2 regions of the Janthinobacterium sp. genome follow, and region 2 is predicted to be linked to the other one. Evidence: riboswitches for the same ligand, from Rfam matches in the RefSeq annotation. Region 2 holds a riboswitch; the other holds the start of a gene.
The links. A riboswitch is a leader RNA that binds a small molecule or an ion and turns the genes downstream of it on or off. The one in region 2 is predicted to bind thiamine pyrophosphate.
Positions count from the first base shown of each region.

Region 1: another riboswitch for thiamine pyrophosphate. It lies ahead of RTQ46_RS02170 (TonB-dependent siderophore receptor); the one in region 2 lies ahead of thiC (phosphomethylpyrimidine synthase ThiC).

Region 1 is NZ_DAMAGB010000002.1:103,467-110,692, reverse strand. Features, by position in the region: gene RTQ46_RS02190 (TetR/AcrR family transcriptional regulator) at 1-346, opposite strand, end outside; gene RTQ46_RS02185 (DUF2867 domain-containing protein) at 419-952, shown strand; gene pnuC (nicotinamide riboside transporter PnuC) at 1,038-1,649, shown strand; gene RTQ46_RS02175 (ATP-binding protein) at 1,646-2,179, shown strand; gene RTQ46_RS02170 (TonB-dependent siderophore receptor) at 2,176-4,332, opposite strand; TPP riboswitch at 4,417-4,514, opposite strand; gene RTQ46_RS02165 (iron-containing alcohol dehydrogenase) at 4,571-5,728, opposite strand; gene RTQ46_RS02160 (hypothetical protein) at 5,861-6,166, shown strand; gene RTQ46_RS02155 (Imm26 family immunity protein) at 6,240-6,704, shown strand; gene RTQ46_RS02150 (ATP-binding protein) at 6,869-7,226, opposite strand, start outside.
Region 2 is NZ_DAMAGB010000015.1:80,801-88,026, forward strand. Features, by position in the region: gene RTQ46_RS11475 (EAL domain-containing protein) at 1-1,278, opposite strand, end outside; gene RTQ46_RS11480 (Crp/Fnr family transcriptional regulator) at 1,521-2,258, shown strand; gene RTQ46_RS11485 (ATP-binding protein) at 2,310-4,214, shown strand; gene RTQ46_RS11490 (response regulator) at 4,240-5,046, shown strand; gene RTQ46_RS11495 (hypothetical protein) at 5,085-5,339, shown strand; TPP riboswitch at 5,392-5,506, shown strand; gene thiC (phosphomethylpyrimidine synthase ThiC) at 5,586-7,226, shown strand, end outside.

The sequences.
Region 1 (7,226 bases), on a different contig from region 2:
GGTGCTCGAACATCAGCCGGTAGTGGGCCGGTGCACTCAAGGCAAATTCGATGTATTGCTGGCCCAGCAGCTGAAAGCGCTCGGCCGCCGGCAGGCTGCCCTCCGGCGGCAGTTCCGCATCCCATTTCCGGCGCATGGCGGCAAAGCCGGCGGCGGCCACCTCGGCCAGCAGCGCTTCCTTGCTGGGAAAATGGCGGTACACGGCAGCGATCGAGACGCCCACGCTGCGCGCCAGTTCACGCAGCGAGATAGTGGCATCGTTCTGCCGCGCCAGCCGGGCGATGGTGGCGGCGATCAGGGTCTCGCGCAGGTTGCCGTGATGGTAGCTGTTGCTGGCTGTGGTCATAAGTTATCGCTGTTTACATTGTCTGATTTATGAGTATGATAGCCATGTTATCACTGCACACATGAGATCGCCATGCAAGCAATCACACTCAGGGCGCGCAAGGCAGGCTTGCCGCCGCACGCGTCCATCGCGCCACTGTATCCGGGTAGCGACCTGGCCGATGCCTATGTCGTCGCCTTGCCCAACGCGCACGCGGCCGGCATGGACATGGAAAGCCTGGCGCACACGCTGTTTGGCAACCAGCCGGGCTGGGCGCAAAAGCTGATGGTGCTGCGCGACGCCATCGTGGCGCGCTTCGGCATCAAGACGGCGCAGCAGCTGCGCAATGGCGAAGGCGGGCGGGTCGGCATTTTTCGCATCTATGCCGTGACCGCCAATGAGATCGTCGTCGGCGAGGATGACAGCCACCTGGACTTTCGCCTGTCGATGCTGCGCAGCACGGCTGGCGGTCCGCACGGCAGCGTGACGCTGGCCAGCGCCGTGCATTGCCACAACTGGCTGGGGCGCGCCTACATCTTCTTGATACGGCCGTTTCACAAGCTGATCGTGCGGTACACGTTGAGCCGGGCGGCGCGCAGCGGTTTCAACCAAGTGCGCCTGGAATAGGGGACTCGGGGCGGCGATTCTTGCTTATTCAAGCCTGGTATTGCATACTGCGCCACCAGACTCAGCCGCCACACTTTCCAAGCTCATGAACGATACGCTTCTCCTGCTGGGTTTTGCCACCACGCCGCTCGAACTGATTTCCTTTGTGCTCGCACTGATCAACGTGGCGCTCAATATCCGCCAGAATCCCTGGGCCTGGCTGTTTGCGATCATCTCGTCGGCCGCCTATGGTTTCGTGTTTTTCGAGTCGCGCCTGTATGGCGACATGGGCCTGCAGCTGCTGTTTATCGCCATCTCCGCCTGGGGCTGGTATCAATGGCTGCATCCGACCAGCGGCGCGCCGGCCTTGCCCGTGACCTGGCTCACGCCGCGCGGCTGGCTGGGCAGCGCCGCTGCCTGGCTGGCGGGCTTCCTGCTGATCTCGTGGCTGCTGACGTCCACCGATACCGACGTGCCGCATGCGGACGGCTTCCTGACGGCCGGCAGCCTGCTGGGCCAGCTGCTGCTGTCGCGCAAGAAGATCGAAAACTGGGTCGTCTGGATCGTGGTCGATATCCTGTACGTGGGCCTGTATGTTTACAAGGACCTGTCCCTGACCGCCATCCTGTATGCCGTGTTCGTGGTGATGGCGACAATCGGCCTGCTGGCCTGGAAAAAGGCGGCGCCGGCTGCGCCCGGCGCGATGGTTCTCAAATGACGCGTGCGCTGTTGCGGGTCGCCATCCTGGGGGCCGAGTCGTCGGGAAAATCCACGCTGGCCGCTGCGCTGGCCGAGCGCCATGGCACCGTGTGGGTGCCCGAATATCTGCGTGAATTTGTCGAGACGCGGGGCAGGGTGCCGGTATCCGAGGATCAGTTTTTTATCGCCAGCACCCAGGTCGCGCGCGAACGCGAAGCAAGCGCTTTGGCGCGCGGCGTGCTGATCTGCGATACCACGCCGCTGATGACGGTGCTGTACAGCCGCCATTACTTCGGCGGCGAAGACGCGCAGCTGGCCGCGCTGGCTGCCGGCACGCACTACGACCTGACGCTGGTGACGGCGCCCGATGTGCCATGGGTGGCGGACGGCCTGCAACGCGAGTCGGAGGCCGTGCGCCAGCTGATCTACCGGCAGTTGCTCGATGAACTGGCGGCGCGCCGCATCCCCCACCATATCCTGCACGGGCAGCTGGAGCAGCGCATGGAGCAAGCCATGCCGCTGCTCGATCAACTGCTGTCAGACGCTTAAAAGTCGAACTGCGCCGACACCTTGACCGTGCGGCTGGCGCCCGGGAACAGGTAGCCGTCGGACTCCGGCGTCACGTCGCGCCAGTAGAACTTGTCGAACACATTGTTGACGGTGGCGCGCAGCACGGCCTGCTTGCCGGCGATACGCATGACGTAAGCGGCGCCCACGCTGGCCACGTGATACGCCGGCACGAAGGTGTTGTTGCTGAATTCGAACGCCTTTTTGCCCGCATATTCCCAGCTGCCGTTGACGGACAGGCCCGCCACCTGCGGCACGCGGTAATCGAGGTGTACCGCGCTTTTCAGGGACGGCACGTTCGGCACGCGCTTGCCGTCCAGCGAGGCCTCGCCCGTGTTTGACTGCTGGCTGTGCAGGGCCGTGACCGATACGCCCACGCTCAAATCGCTGCTGGCCTTGCCTTGCGCCGACAGTTCCAGCCCGCGATGCTGGGCCTGCCCGGCGCGCACGAAATAATTGCCGGCGTTCTGGAATTCCAGGCCCTTGCGGATCTGGAACAGGCTGGCCGCCAGCATCAGGTCCGGCGTGATGTCGGCCTTGACGCCGAACTCGATCTGTTTCGAGCGGCTCGGCGACAGTTCTTCATTCGCATTGGCCGCCTTGCGGTCGGCCGTGCCGCCGTGTTCCATGCCCTGCGAATAGGCGCCGTACACGGCCACGTTGTCGAGCGGGTTGTAGACCAGCGCCACGTTCGGCAGCAGGAATGCGTGTTTGGCGCGCACTTCGGCCACGCTCGGGTCGGCCTTCAGCACATATTGAAAACCGTCGACATCGATATGGCGCAGGCCCGCATGCAGTTTCCAGTTGTTGGACAAGCTGACGATATCCTGCACGAAGACCGAGTTTTCCTTGTCGTTGCGCGTCTGGCGCACGGGGCCTTGCACGCCGTTCGAGATATCGACGATGACCGGGTTGTAGATGTTGCTGGTGCCGGCGTAATCGTAGACATAGCGGCCAGCGCGGTCCTTGCGGCGGAAGGTGGCGACACCGGCCGTCAGGTCATGGCGCACGCTGCCGGTGGCAAATTTGCCCTGGATCATGGCTTGCGCGCTCAAAGGCTTCTTGGTTTCGCCCAGGCTGCGGTAGTCGTACACGTCGTAGTCGCCATTGCCGCAGAAGCCCGGGTACAGATCCTGCGCGCTGCAGCCATACGGAAACGCCGTGTAGTCGTCGCGCTTGAACGAGTGCTGGTTGGCGCCGAGGGTGGCGTGCCAGTTGTCGTTGAACGCGTACTGGAAGCGCAGGCCGATGTTGCTGGTGATGGTGTCGACCGGCCGCGTCCATGGCTGCAGGTTGAGCAGGGTGTCGGCGCTGACATGGGTCGGCAGCGTGGTGTTGTTCAGCAGTTGAAAACCTGGCGCGGTGACCTGCGACTTGTCCTGGTAGTCGGCGTCCAGTTGCAGCAAGGCTTGGGGCGAAATCTGCCAGTCGAACGCGCCCGAAATGAATTTGCGGTTGCCGTCGGCGCCCTTGATCTGCGAGCGCAGGCGTTCGGTTGCCACGTTGACGCGGTAGCCGAAGCGCGTGTCCTCGAGGCGGCCGCCCAGGTCCAGCGCGCCATACAGCGTGCCGCGCTCGCGCGCTTCGACGGTAACCGTGCGCAGCGGGGTGGCGGTGGGCCGCTTGACGACAAAGTCGATCACGCCGCCCGGCGCCGCCATGCCCGCCTGCAGTCCCGCCAGGCCTTTCAATACTTCGATGCGCTCCTTGTTTTCCAGCGGGATCTGGGTGTCGCCGGGAATCGCGATGCCGTCCTTGCGGTAGCTGGAATTGTTGTCGAGCTTGAAGCCGCGGATCGAGAACTGCTCGGCGTAACCGACGGCGTTGTAGGCGTCGTTGATGCTGGCGTCGAGGCGAACGGCGTCGCTGGTATTGCGGATCTGCAGGTCCTGCATGGTCTGCTGCGAAATGACGGTGACGGCGGCTGGCGTTTGCAGCAGCGGCGCGTCGGAAAAACCGCCGACCGAGGCGCGCTGGGCGGCCGGGGCCTTGCTGGCGGTAACGATCACTTCGGCCATGCTGGCTGGAGCGGTATCAACGGCGTCAACGGCATTGTTGGCGGCAAAGGCCGGCGTGGCAAACGCCTGTGCGATGGCCAGGGTCAGGATGGAGACAGACAGATTCGGTGTGGACATGATTGCTCGTGGTTCAAGCCGTTACATCAGAGAGAACGGCAGGCTGCTTGTTCGGCTGGCGCCAGCGCAGGAGCTATCAAAGGAGGGAGGTACTTTGCGCTTTCCTTCGCTGGCATTATCCAGATCAGGTACGAAGGGTATATCTCACCCGGACAACAGCTCCAGGACCCCTAGCGAATTGATAGCTTAACATGAACCGCCGCCCGCTGTCTGCAACGCCGGGCGGCTTTACAACAGTCTACAGACTCAGTTCCAGCACCTTGCGGCTGACCGCCAGTGTGACTTCGCCCTGTTCGCCGAGCGCCGTCATGCCGTGCGCTTCCAGCGCGGCGATCACCGCGTCGACGCTGGCGTGGTTCAGGCCGTAGTCGGCCAGGCGCGTCTTGACGCCCATATGGCGGAAGAAATATTCGGTGCGCGCGATCGCCGTTTCGATGCGGCCGTCTTCGTCGCCGCCATCAAGGCCCCACACGCGCGCCGCATACTGCAGCAGCTTGGCGCGCTTGGCCTGCTTGCGCACACGCAGCATGCTGGGCAGGATCACCGCCAGCGTCTGCGCATGGTCGAGTTCATACAGGGCCGTCAGTTCATGGCCGATCGCGTGCGTGGACCAGTCCTGCGGCACGCCCACGCCGATCAGGCCGTTCAGGGCCAGGGTGGCGCACCACATCACGTTGGCGCGCACGTCGTAGTCGTCCGGGTGCGACAAGGCCTTCGGGCCGTCCTCGATCAGCGTCAGCAAAATGCCTTCGGCAAAGCGGTCCTGCACCGAGGCGTTGACGGGCGCCGTCAGGTACTGCTCCATCACGTGCGCGAACGCATCGACCACGCCGTTGCCCACCTGGCGCAGCGGCAGGGTAAAGGTTTTCGATGGGTCGAGCACGGAAAATTTCGGGTACACCTTGCGGCTCATGAACGAGCGCTTTTCCTGCGTGGCCTTGCGCGTGATGACGGCCGAGCCGTTCATTTCGGAGCCGGTGGCAGGCAGGGTCAGCACGGTGCCGAAGGGCAGGGCGGCATCGATGATCTTGCCGCCTTTTTCCAGGATATCCCACGCCTCGCCATCGCGCAGGGCCGCCGCCGCGATGAACTTGGTGCCGTCGACCACCGAACCGCCGCCCACGCCGAGCAGGAAATCGATGCCTTCGCTTTTCACCAGCGCGACGGCCTGCATCAGCGTTTCATAGCTGGGATTCGGTTCGATGCCGGCGAACTCGATCACCGTATGGCCGACCAGCGCCGCGCGCACTTCGTCGTAGACGCCGTTCTGCTTGATGCTGCCGCCGCCATAGGTCATCAGGACGCGCGCGCCGGGCGGAATCAGCCTGGTGATGGCGGCGATCTGGCCCTGGCCGAACAGGATCTGGGTCGGATTGTAGAAGTCGAAATTGTGCATGTCTCTCCCGTTGCTGGTGTGTATCTGAACCTGATTATGGACGAACATCGCGCACGGCGTGTTTTGCCGCTTGAGATTTTCAGGCGCGCGGTGGAAAATGCAGCGCACACCGACGCATACAAAGGAAAAAGCATGTCCCATCTGCCCCTCGAAGAATCCGGCCTGCCGGCCACCGCGCTGGACATGCACCGCGCGATTGCCACGCTGGTGGCCGCGCTGCAGGCGCTGGACGCCAATACGCAGCGTTTTGAAGCCTGCACCGACCCCGAGCTGCGCCGCGTGCTGGCACATGCGGGCGACACCAGCCGCCGCGAAGCGGCCATGCTGTTCGAATGGATGCGCCGGCGCGACGTGCGGCTGGACAAGGAAATGAAGGAAGCACTGTTCAAGGCCGGGCCGATCGTGGCGCAATTTCACTATGACGAGAAGATAGAGTAATGCCGTACCATGCGCCGTGCTGGTGAGCTCTCGCGTAGACTGTGGCGCGAATACGATTTTGGGAGTAAACACAATGAAGTCATTGCCATACCGCGAGGGCAGCTGGTTTGCCGTACCCTTGCCAGGCGGCGGCCATGCCGTCGGCGTGGTGGCGCGCACCGCGCCGGCCGGGCGCATCATGCTGGCCTATATGTTCGGCCCCAGGCGCGACGTGCTGCCGTCACTGGACGAGCTGGAAACACTGCGGCCGGAACAGGCCGTACGCCGCCTGCGCACGGGCGACATGGCGCTGCTGAACGAACGCTGGCCGATGCTGGGCGACAGCGCGCACTGGGACCGCAATCTCTGGTCGATGCCATCCTTTATCCGCCGCAATGAATCCCTGCAGCGCGCCTGGCGCGCCACCTACGCCGACGCCGACCCGGCCAAGCTGGACCGCGAAGAATCCGTGCCGTTCGACACGCCGGGGCTGGAAAGCGATTCGCTGTACGGGTATGGGGCGACGGAGTTGTTGATGAGTAAGTTGCTGGTGCAGTGACATGCAGACCGGGCAGATTGCACAGGCCGTAACCCGACGCCACCGCTGGCGTCAACAATGTTGTCCGATTACGCGGCTTCGCCGCTAATCCGACCTGCCTTCGCTGCGGTCGCCGCGTAGGTCGGATTGGCGCGCAGCGCGTAATCCGACACCACCACCAGCAGTTACGCCGCCGGTATGCTGATCTGGAACGCCAGCCCGCCGCCGGTGCGGTTGCGCACCTGCAGTTCGGCGCCGTGACGCAGCAGCACGCGTTCGACGATGGCCAGGCCCAGCCCTGCGCCATTGGCCTGGCCACGCGCCGTGTCGAGCCGTGTAAACGGTTTGAGCATCTGTTCGATCTTCTCCGCCGGCACGCCGGGACCGTGGTCCTGCACATCGATGATCACGCGCCGCGCCGTATTGCTGCCCTTGAGCTGGCAGGCGATGTCGATCTCGGTAAACTCGCTGCCCTGCGTCTTGCCGTAGCGGCGCGCATTCTCGATCAGGTTGTTCAGCACGCGGCGCAGGTCGGTCGGATTG
Region 2 (7,226 bases):
CTGCGCCGTGTAGCCGGTAATGCGTTCGAACGCCGGATTGACATATTCGACCAGGTAGCCGGGCGGCTCGGCGCTGCAGATGACGATGGCGTTGGCCGACACTTCGATGATGCGCTCGCGCAGGCGCAGCGCTTTTTCGCTCTTCAGGCGCGCGGCGATGTCTTCCGCCAGGCGCAGGTTGGCGAACTGCAGTTCGGCCGTGCGCTCGCCCGTGATGCGCTGGATGATGCTGTTGCGCGATACCAGCTGATACACATAGGCGGTGGCGAGCAGGGTCGACAGCAAGCCGCCCAGCAGCACATACAGCGAACCCTGATGATCGTTCCACGGCGCCTGCGCCGGCGCCACGCGAACGCGCCAGGGCTGGCCAGCCAGGCTGAAGCTGGTTTGCACGGGTTTGCCCGCGGCAGCCTGCATCCAGCCGGGCAGGGCGCGCGTTGTCACAGCCGCGTCGCGGCGGTAGACCAGGGTCTCGCCACGCGCGCCGGCAAACACTTCGATGCCCATGCGGCTGCTGTCGAGCAGGTTGGCGCTGCCCAGGATGGTGGCGATCAGGTGGGTGATGCGGAAGGTGGCCGCCGTCTCGCCGGTCACGGCGCGCTGGCGCTGTTCGGGCGTATCGAGCGGCATGCCGGCGCGGTACACGGGCGCCAGCACCAGGAAGCCCGTTTGCCGGCCTGGATACTGGGTCAGCGTCAGCAGTTCGGTGGCGGTCGGCTGGCCGCTGTCGCGCGAGGCGATGCGCGCCATCTGCTGGCCGGGCGAGGCGGAGGTATCCAGTCCCAGCAGCTGCGCATTGCCCTGCAGCGGTTCGATATAGTCGATCACGTTGTAGCTGGCGCGCTGCGGCGCCGGCTGGCTGTTGTTGCCGTCATCGTCACCCTGGGCGATCATGAATGCCGGATGCGCCTGGCGCATGGCCATTTCATAGCCGGCGCGCTGCGCATGATCGAGCGCGCGGCGATAGCTGAAGGCCTGGATTTCCGGGTAGCGCTGCAATAATGGCGCGCTGAAGCTGCGGAACTGTTCGCGGCTGATCGGATCGATGCTGCGAAACAGCTGGTTCAGCACTTTCAGCTGTTCCACCGCATTGTTCAGGCCCGATACCAGCGCTGCCGTGCGCACGCTGGCGTCATGCTGGAACAGCAGCCGCGCGCTTTCCGCTTCAATCTGGCGCGCCGACACGTAACACAGGGCCGTGATCGCCAGGCCGGCGAGCAGGGTGATCAATACCGACACCGAAACCGACACCCGCACACGCCGGAGAATTTTTTGCATCAGATGCCCCATTCTGTGGTTTGCGTCGGACCGGATCGGCGACCAGGCTGTCTCATGCAATGGACCAACTGTAGGTGGCGACGCCTGTGCCAGTCGGTTCGCTACCGAACGGAGACTATTTTCAGAAGGAAATATATTTGCGGCTCAGAGACACCACTGTGTTACTCTGCGCGTCGGCGCCTCTCGTTCAGGCGCTTTTCTCATACCGCCTAGCTGACGACTGGAAACCAGGAATCCTGACCATGTCCAGCCAGCCTGTACAACTGCCCAACCCCAACCAGAACCATTTGCTTGCCGCCATGCTGGACGCCGACTTTGCGCGCCTGGCGCCGCACCTGGAGCAGGTGCCGATGCGCCTGGGCGACGTGATCTACGACTCGGGCGACAAGATTCACCATGTGTATTTCCCCACCACCGCCATCGTTTCCTTGCACTATCTGCTGGAGAACGGCGGCTCGTCCGAAATTGCCGGTGTCGGCAACGAAGGCGTGGTGGGCGTGTCGCTGTTCATGGGCGGCGACTCCACGCCCAGCCGCGCGGTGGTGCAGACGGGCGGCATCGGCTTTCGCCTGAAGGCGCACCTGCTGATGGAAGAATTCAACCGCGCCGGCCCCGTCATGCGCCTGCTGCTGCGCTACACGCAGGCGCTGCTCACCCAAATGTCGCAGACGGCCGTCTGCAACCGCCACCATACGGTGGAGCAGCAGCTGTGCCGCTGGCTGCTGCTGACCATGGACCGCCTGCCCGGGCGCGAGCTGACCATGACCCAGGAACTGATCGCCAATATGCTGGGCGTACGGCGCGAGGGCGTGACGGAATCGGCCGGCCGCCTGCAGGCGCGCGGTTACATCAGCTACCGGCGCGGCCATATTTCGGTGCTGGACCGCGCCGGCCTCGAAAACACCACCTGCGAATGCTATGGCGTGGTGAAGAAGGAATTCGCGCGCTTGCTGTCGGACGTGCGCCAGCGCCAGGCCTGATCCCGCCACGCTCCTGTTTTTCCCTATTGTTGTCACAACCCGGGCCACACCATGAACACAGTTGAAAAGATTCCACCCGGCGTGCCGTCACGCTGGCCGGTGGCGCTGGCATTTTCCTTCAGCGCCATCGTGCTGCTGGCGATCGGCGTGCTGGCCTGGCGCGGGCCGTCCGACACGGCCATCCTGATTGCCGTGCTGATCGTGCTGCTGCTGGTGCTGCTGGCCGCCCTGTACCGGCGCACGCTGGCGGCCGGCCTGCCGCGCCAGCTGCTCAAGGCGGGCGCCTTGCAGGACGCGATTTTCAACAGCGCCAATTTTTCGTGCATCGCCACCGATGCCCAGGGCGTGATCCAGATTTTCAATGTGGGTGCCGAGCGCATGCTGGGCTACGCCACCAACGAAGTGGTCGACAAGCTGACGCCGGCCAGCATTTCGGACGCGCAGGAAATCGTCGCGCGCGCCGCGGCCCTCTCCGCCGAACTCGATACGCCCATCACGCCCGGCGTCGAGGCGCTGGTGTTCAAGGCCAAGCGCGGCATCGAAGACATTTACGAGCTGACCCATATCCGCAAGGACGGCAGCCGTTTTCCCGCCATCGTCTCGGTCACCGCGCTGCGCGACGCGCAGAACAAGGTGATCGGCTACCTGCTGATCGGCACCGACAATACGGCGCGCAAGCAGGTCGAGGCCGAACAGGCCATCCTCGACAAGCGCCTGCAGGAGCAGGAAGCGTATACGCGCTCGCTGATCGAGACCAACAACACGGAGCTGGAAAAAGCGCGCCAGGTGGCGGAGAAGGCCAACCGCGCCAAGTCCGAATTCCTCTCCAGCATGAGCCATGAACTGCGCACGCCGCTCAACGCCGTGCTGGGATTCGCCCAGCTGATGGCGTCCGACGTGCCGCCGCCGACCCAGCCGCAGCAGCGCTCGATCGACCAGATCCTCAAGGGCGGCTGGTATCTGCTGCGCCTGATTAACGAGATCCTCGACCTGGCCATGATCGAGTCGGGCAAGGTGACCATGTCGGAAGAGGCGATGTCGCTGCTCGACGTGCTGCAGGACTGCGAGGCGATGATTTCGCCGCAGGCGCAGAAACGCGGCATCGGCATGCATTTCCCGCGCGGCGGCAATGCCTTTTATGTGCATGCCGACCGCACGCGCGTGAAACAGGTGATGATCAACCTGCTGTCGAACGCCATCAAGTACAACCAGAGCGGCGGCAGCGTGCAGGTCAAGTGCAGCCAGCGCGGCGACCGCGTGCGCGTCAGCGTGACCGATACCGGCGCCGGCCTCGACGCGAAACAGATGGCGCAGCTGTTCCAGCCGTTCAACCGCCTGGGCCAGGAAAACAGCACGGAAGAAGGCACCGGCATCGGCCTGGTGGTCACCAAGCAGCTGGTCGAGCTGATGAAGGGCAAAATCGGCGTCGACAGCACGGTCGGCGTGGGGACCACTTTCTGGGTCGAATTCAAGGCCTCGCGCGCGCCGGAACTGGTGCTGGGCGAAGGCGAAGTGCTGCCGGTGGTGCAGGAAAATTCGGACACCCAGCGCACCTTGCTGTACGTGGAAGACAATCCGGCCAACCTGGCGCTGGTCGAGCAGCTGATCGCGCGCCGCAGCGACCTGAAACTGCTGACCGCCATCGACGCCCATCTGGGCATCGACCTGGCGCGCACCTACCAGCCGGACGTGATCCTGATGGACATCAACCTGCCGGGCATCAGCGGCTTCGGCGCGCTGCGCATCCTGCACGACGATCCGGCGACCAGCCATATTCCCGTGATGGCGCTGTCGGCCAACGCGGTGCCGCGCGATATAGAAAAAGGGCTGGAAGCGGGTTTCTTCCGCTACCTGACCAAACCGATCAAGGTTGTCGAATTCATGGAGGCGCTCGACGTGGCGCTGCACCATGCGGCCAAGCATGGCCTGGCCGACGACACCACCGCAGCACACTGATACCGCATTTATTAGGATTACCGCCATGCTACAAGCTACCGAGATACTGAACGCCAGCATCCTGATCGTCGACGACCAGGAAGCCAATGTGATGCTGCTGGAACAGGTGCTGCGCAATGCCGGCTACACCCGCATCACCGCCACCATGGACCCGCAGGCCGTGCGCGCGCTGCACCAGCAGCACCGCTACGACCTGATCCTGCTCGACCTGCAGATGCCGGAAATGGACGGCTTCGAAGTGATGGAAGGCTTGCGCGACCTCGAAGCGGGCAGCTACCTGCCGGTGCTGGTGATTACCGCCCAGCCGGGCCACAAGCTGCGCGCGCTGCAGGCCGGCGCCAAGGACTTCGTCGCCAAGCCGTTCGACCTGGTGGAAGTGAAAACGCGCATCCACAACATGCTCGAAGTGCGCCTGCTGTACCAGAAGCTGGCCGACTACAACAAGTCGCTCGAACTGGCGGTGCAGGAACGCACGGCGGAACTGCGCGAGAGCGAAGCGCGCTTCCAGCGTTTCACGGAACTGTCGTCGGACTGGTACTGGGAACAGGATGCGGACGGCAACCTGACGCGCTTTTCCGGACCGGTGGCCGAAATGCTGGGCATCGGCAGCGAAGACGAACCGCAGCGTTGGAACGCCACCGAACGCGCGCTGCTCGACGAAAAAATCGCCGCGCGCGAACCGTTCCTCGATTTTATCTACAGCCGCCAGAATCTCGACGGCACGACCCAATACCTGCAGGTCAGCGGCGAGCCGATGTTCGACAATGGCAGCCGGTTCGTGGGCTACCGCGGCATCGGCCTCGATGTCACGGCGCGCCGGAAGGGCGGCTGATTTATACTGGCAGCTGTTCGCATAGCCCAGGAAAAATCATGTCCGACAAATCTCCTTCCTATTGGTTTCCTGCCAAGAGCTACGGCTTTGGCTGGGGCCTGCCGATCACCTGGCAGGGCTGGCTGGTATTCATCGGCGCGCTGGCGCTGTTCGCCTGCGGCGCGGTGCTGTTCCCGCCACAGCAGCTGCTCGTTGCCTATATCGTCTATGAAGTCGCGGTTGCCGCGCTGCTGATCGGCATCTGCTGGTGGAAAGGCGAGCCGCCGCGCTGGCGCTGGGGAAAAAAGAAATAATCATCTGGCCACGCGATCTGAAACGCGTATAATTGGCCCGCTGCCGCAAGGCGGCAAACGCTAGGGGTCCTGCTCTTTGCTGTGGAAACACGGTGAAGCGCGGGTGAGAAATACCCTCCGAACCTGATCTGGATAATGCCAGCGAAGGGAAGCTTTAGGATGAACGCACCTCGCCCTATCCGCGTGCGCGCAGCCGAACCTCCTTAGCTGGCTCCAGGCTTAAAAAAGTCTAGCCAAGGAGCCAAAATGAACGCCAATCCGAAATTCCTCTCCGCCACCGCCACGGTCGACCAGGCCGCCATCGCGCCGCTGCCCAATTCCCGCAAGATCTATATCGAAGGCAGCCGGCCCGACATCCGCGTGCCGATGCGCGAAATCAGCCAGTCCGACACGGAAGCGTCGTTCGGCGGCGAAAAAAACCCGCCGATCTACGTCTACGACACCTCCGGCCCGTACACCGATCCCGAGGTCGCGATCGATATCCGCTCGGGCCTCGGTACGCCGCGCCTGCCGTGGATACTGGAGCGCGCCGACACCGAAGAGCTGCCCGGCCCGACCTCGGACTACGGCATCGCGCGCCTGGCCGACCCGAAACTGGCCGAGCTGCGCTTCAACCTGCACCGCAAGCCGCGCCGCGCGCTGGCCGGCAAGAACGTCACGCAGATGCACTACGCGCGCCAGGGTATCGTGACGCCCGAAATGGAGTTCGTGGCGATTCGCGAAAACATGCGCCGCAAGGAGTACCTGGCCGAACTGAAGGCGTCCGGCCCGATGGGCGAGCGCATGGCCGAGATGATGGGGCGCCAGCACCCGGGCCAGTCGTTCGGCGCCAGCATTCCCGCCGAAATCACGCCCGAATTCGTGCGCGAGGAAGTCGCCCGCGGGCGCGCCATCATTCCCGCCAATATCAACCACCCGGAAGTCGAGCCGATGATTATCGGCCGCAATTTCCTGGTCAAGATCAACGCCAATATCGGCAATTCGGCCGTCACCTCGTCGATCGGCGAGGAAGTGGAAAAGATGACCTGGGCCATCCGCTGGGGCGGCGACAATGTGATGGACCTGTCGACCGGCAAGCATATCCACGAAACGCGCGAATGGATCGTGCGCAACAGCCCGGTGCCGATCGGTACCGTGCCGATCTACCAGGCGCTGGAAAAGGTCAACGGCAAGGCCGAAGATCTGAGCTGGGAGATTTTCCGCGATACCTTGATCGAACAGGCGGAGCAGGGCGTCGACTACTTCACCATCCACGCCGGCGTATTGCTGCGCTATGTGCCGCTGACAGCCAAACGCCTGACGGGCATCGTTTCGCGCGGCGGTTCGATCATGGCCAAGTGGTGCCTGGCGCATCACCAGGAGTCGTTCCTGTACACGCATTTCGAGGAAATCTGCGAAATCATGAAGGCGTATGACGTCTCGTTCTCGCTCGGCGACGGCCTGCGCCCCGGCTCGATCTATGACGCCAACGATGAAGCCCAGCTCGGCGAGCTGAAAACGCTGGGCGAGCTGACGCAGATCGCCTGGAAGCACGACGTGCAGGTGATGATCGAGGGCCCCGGCCACGTACCGATGCAGCTGATCAAGGAGAACATGGACCTGCAGCTGGACCAGTGCGGCGAAGCGCCGTTCTATACGCTGGGACCGTTGACCACCGATATCGCACCGGGCTACGACCATATCACCTCGGGCATCGGCGCCGCGCTGATCGGCTGGTACGGCACGGCCATGCTGTGCTACGTGACGCCGAAGGAGCACCTGGGCCTGCCGAACAAGGCCGACGTCAAGGACGGCATCATCACGTACAAGATTGCCGCGCATGCGGCCGACCTGGCCAAGGGCCATCCGGGCGCGCAGCTGCGCGACAACGCGCTGTCCAAGGCGCGC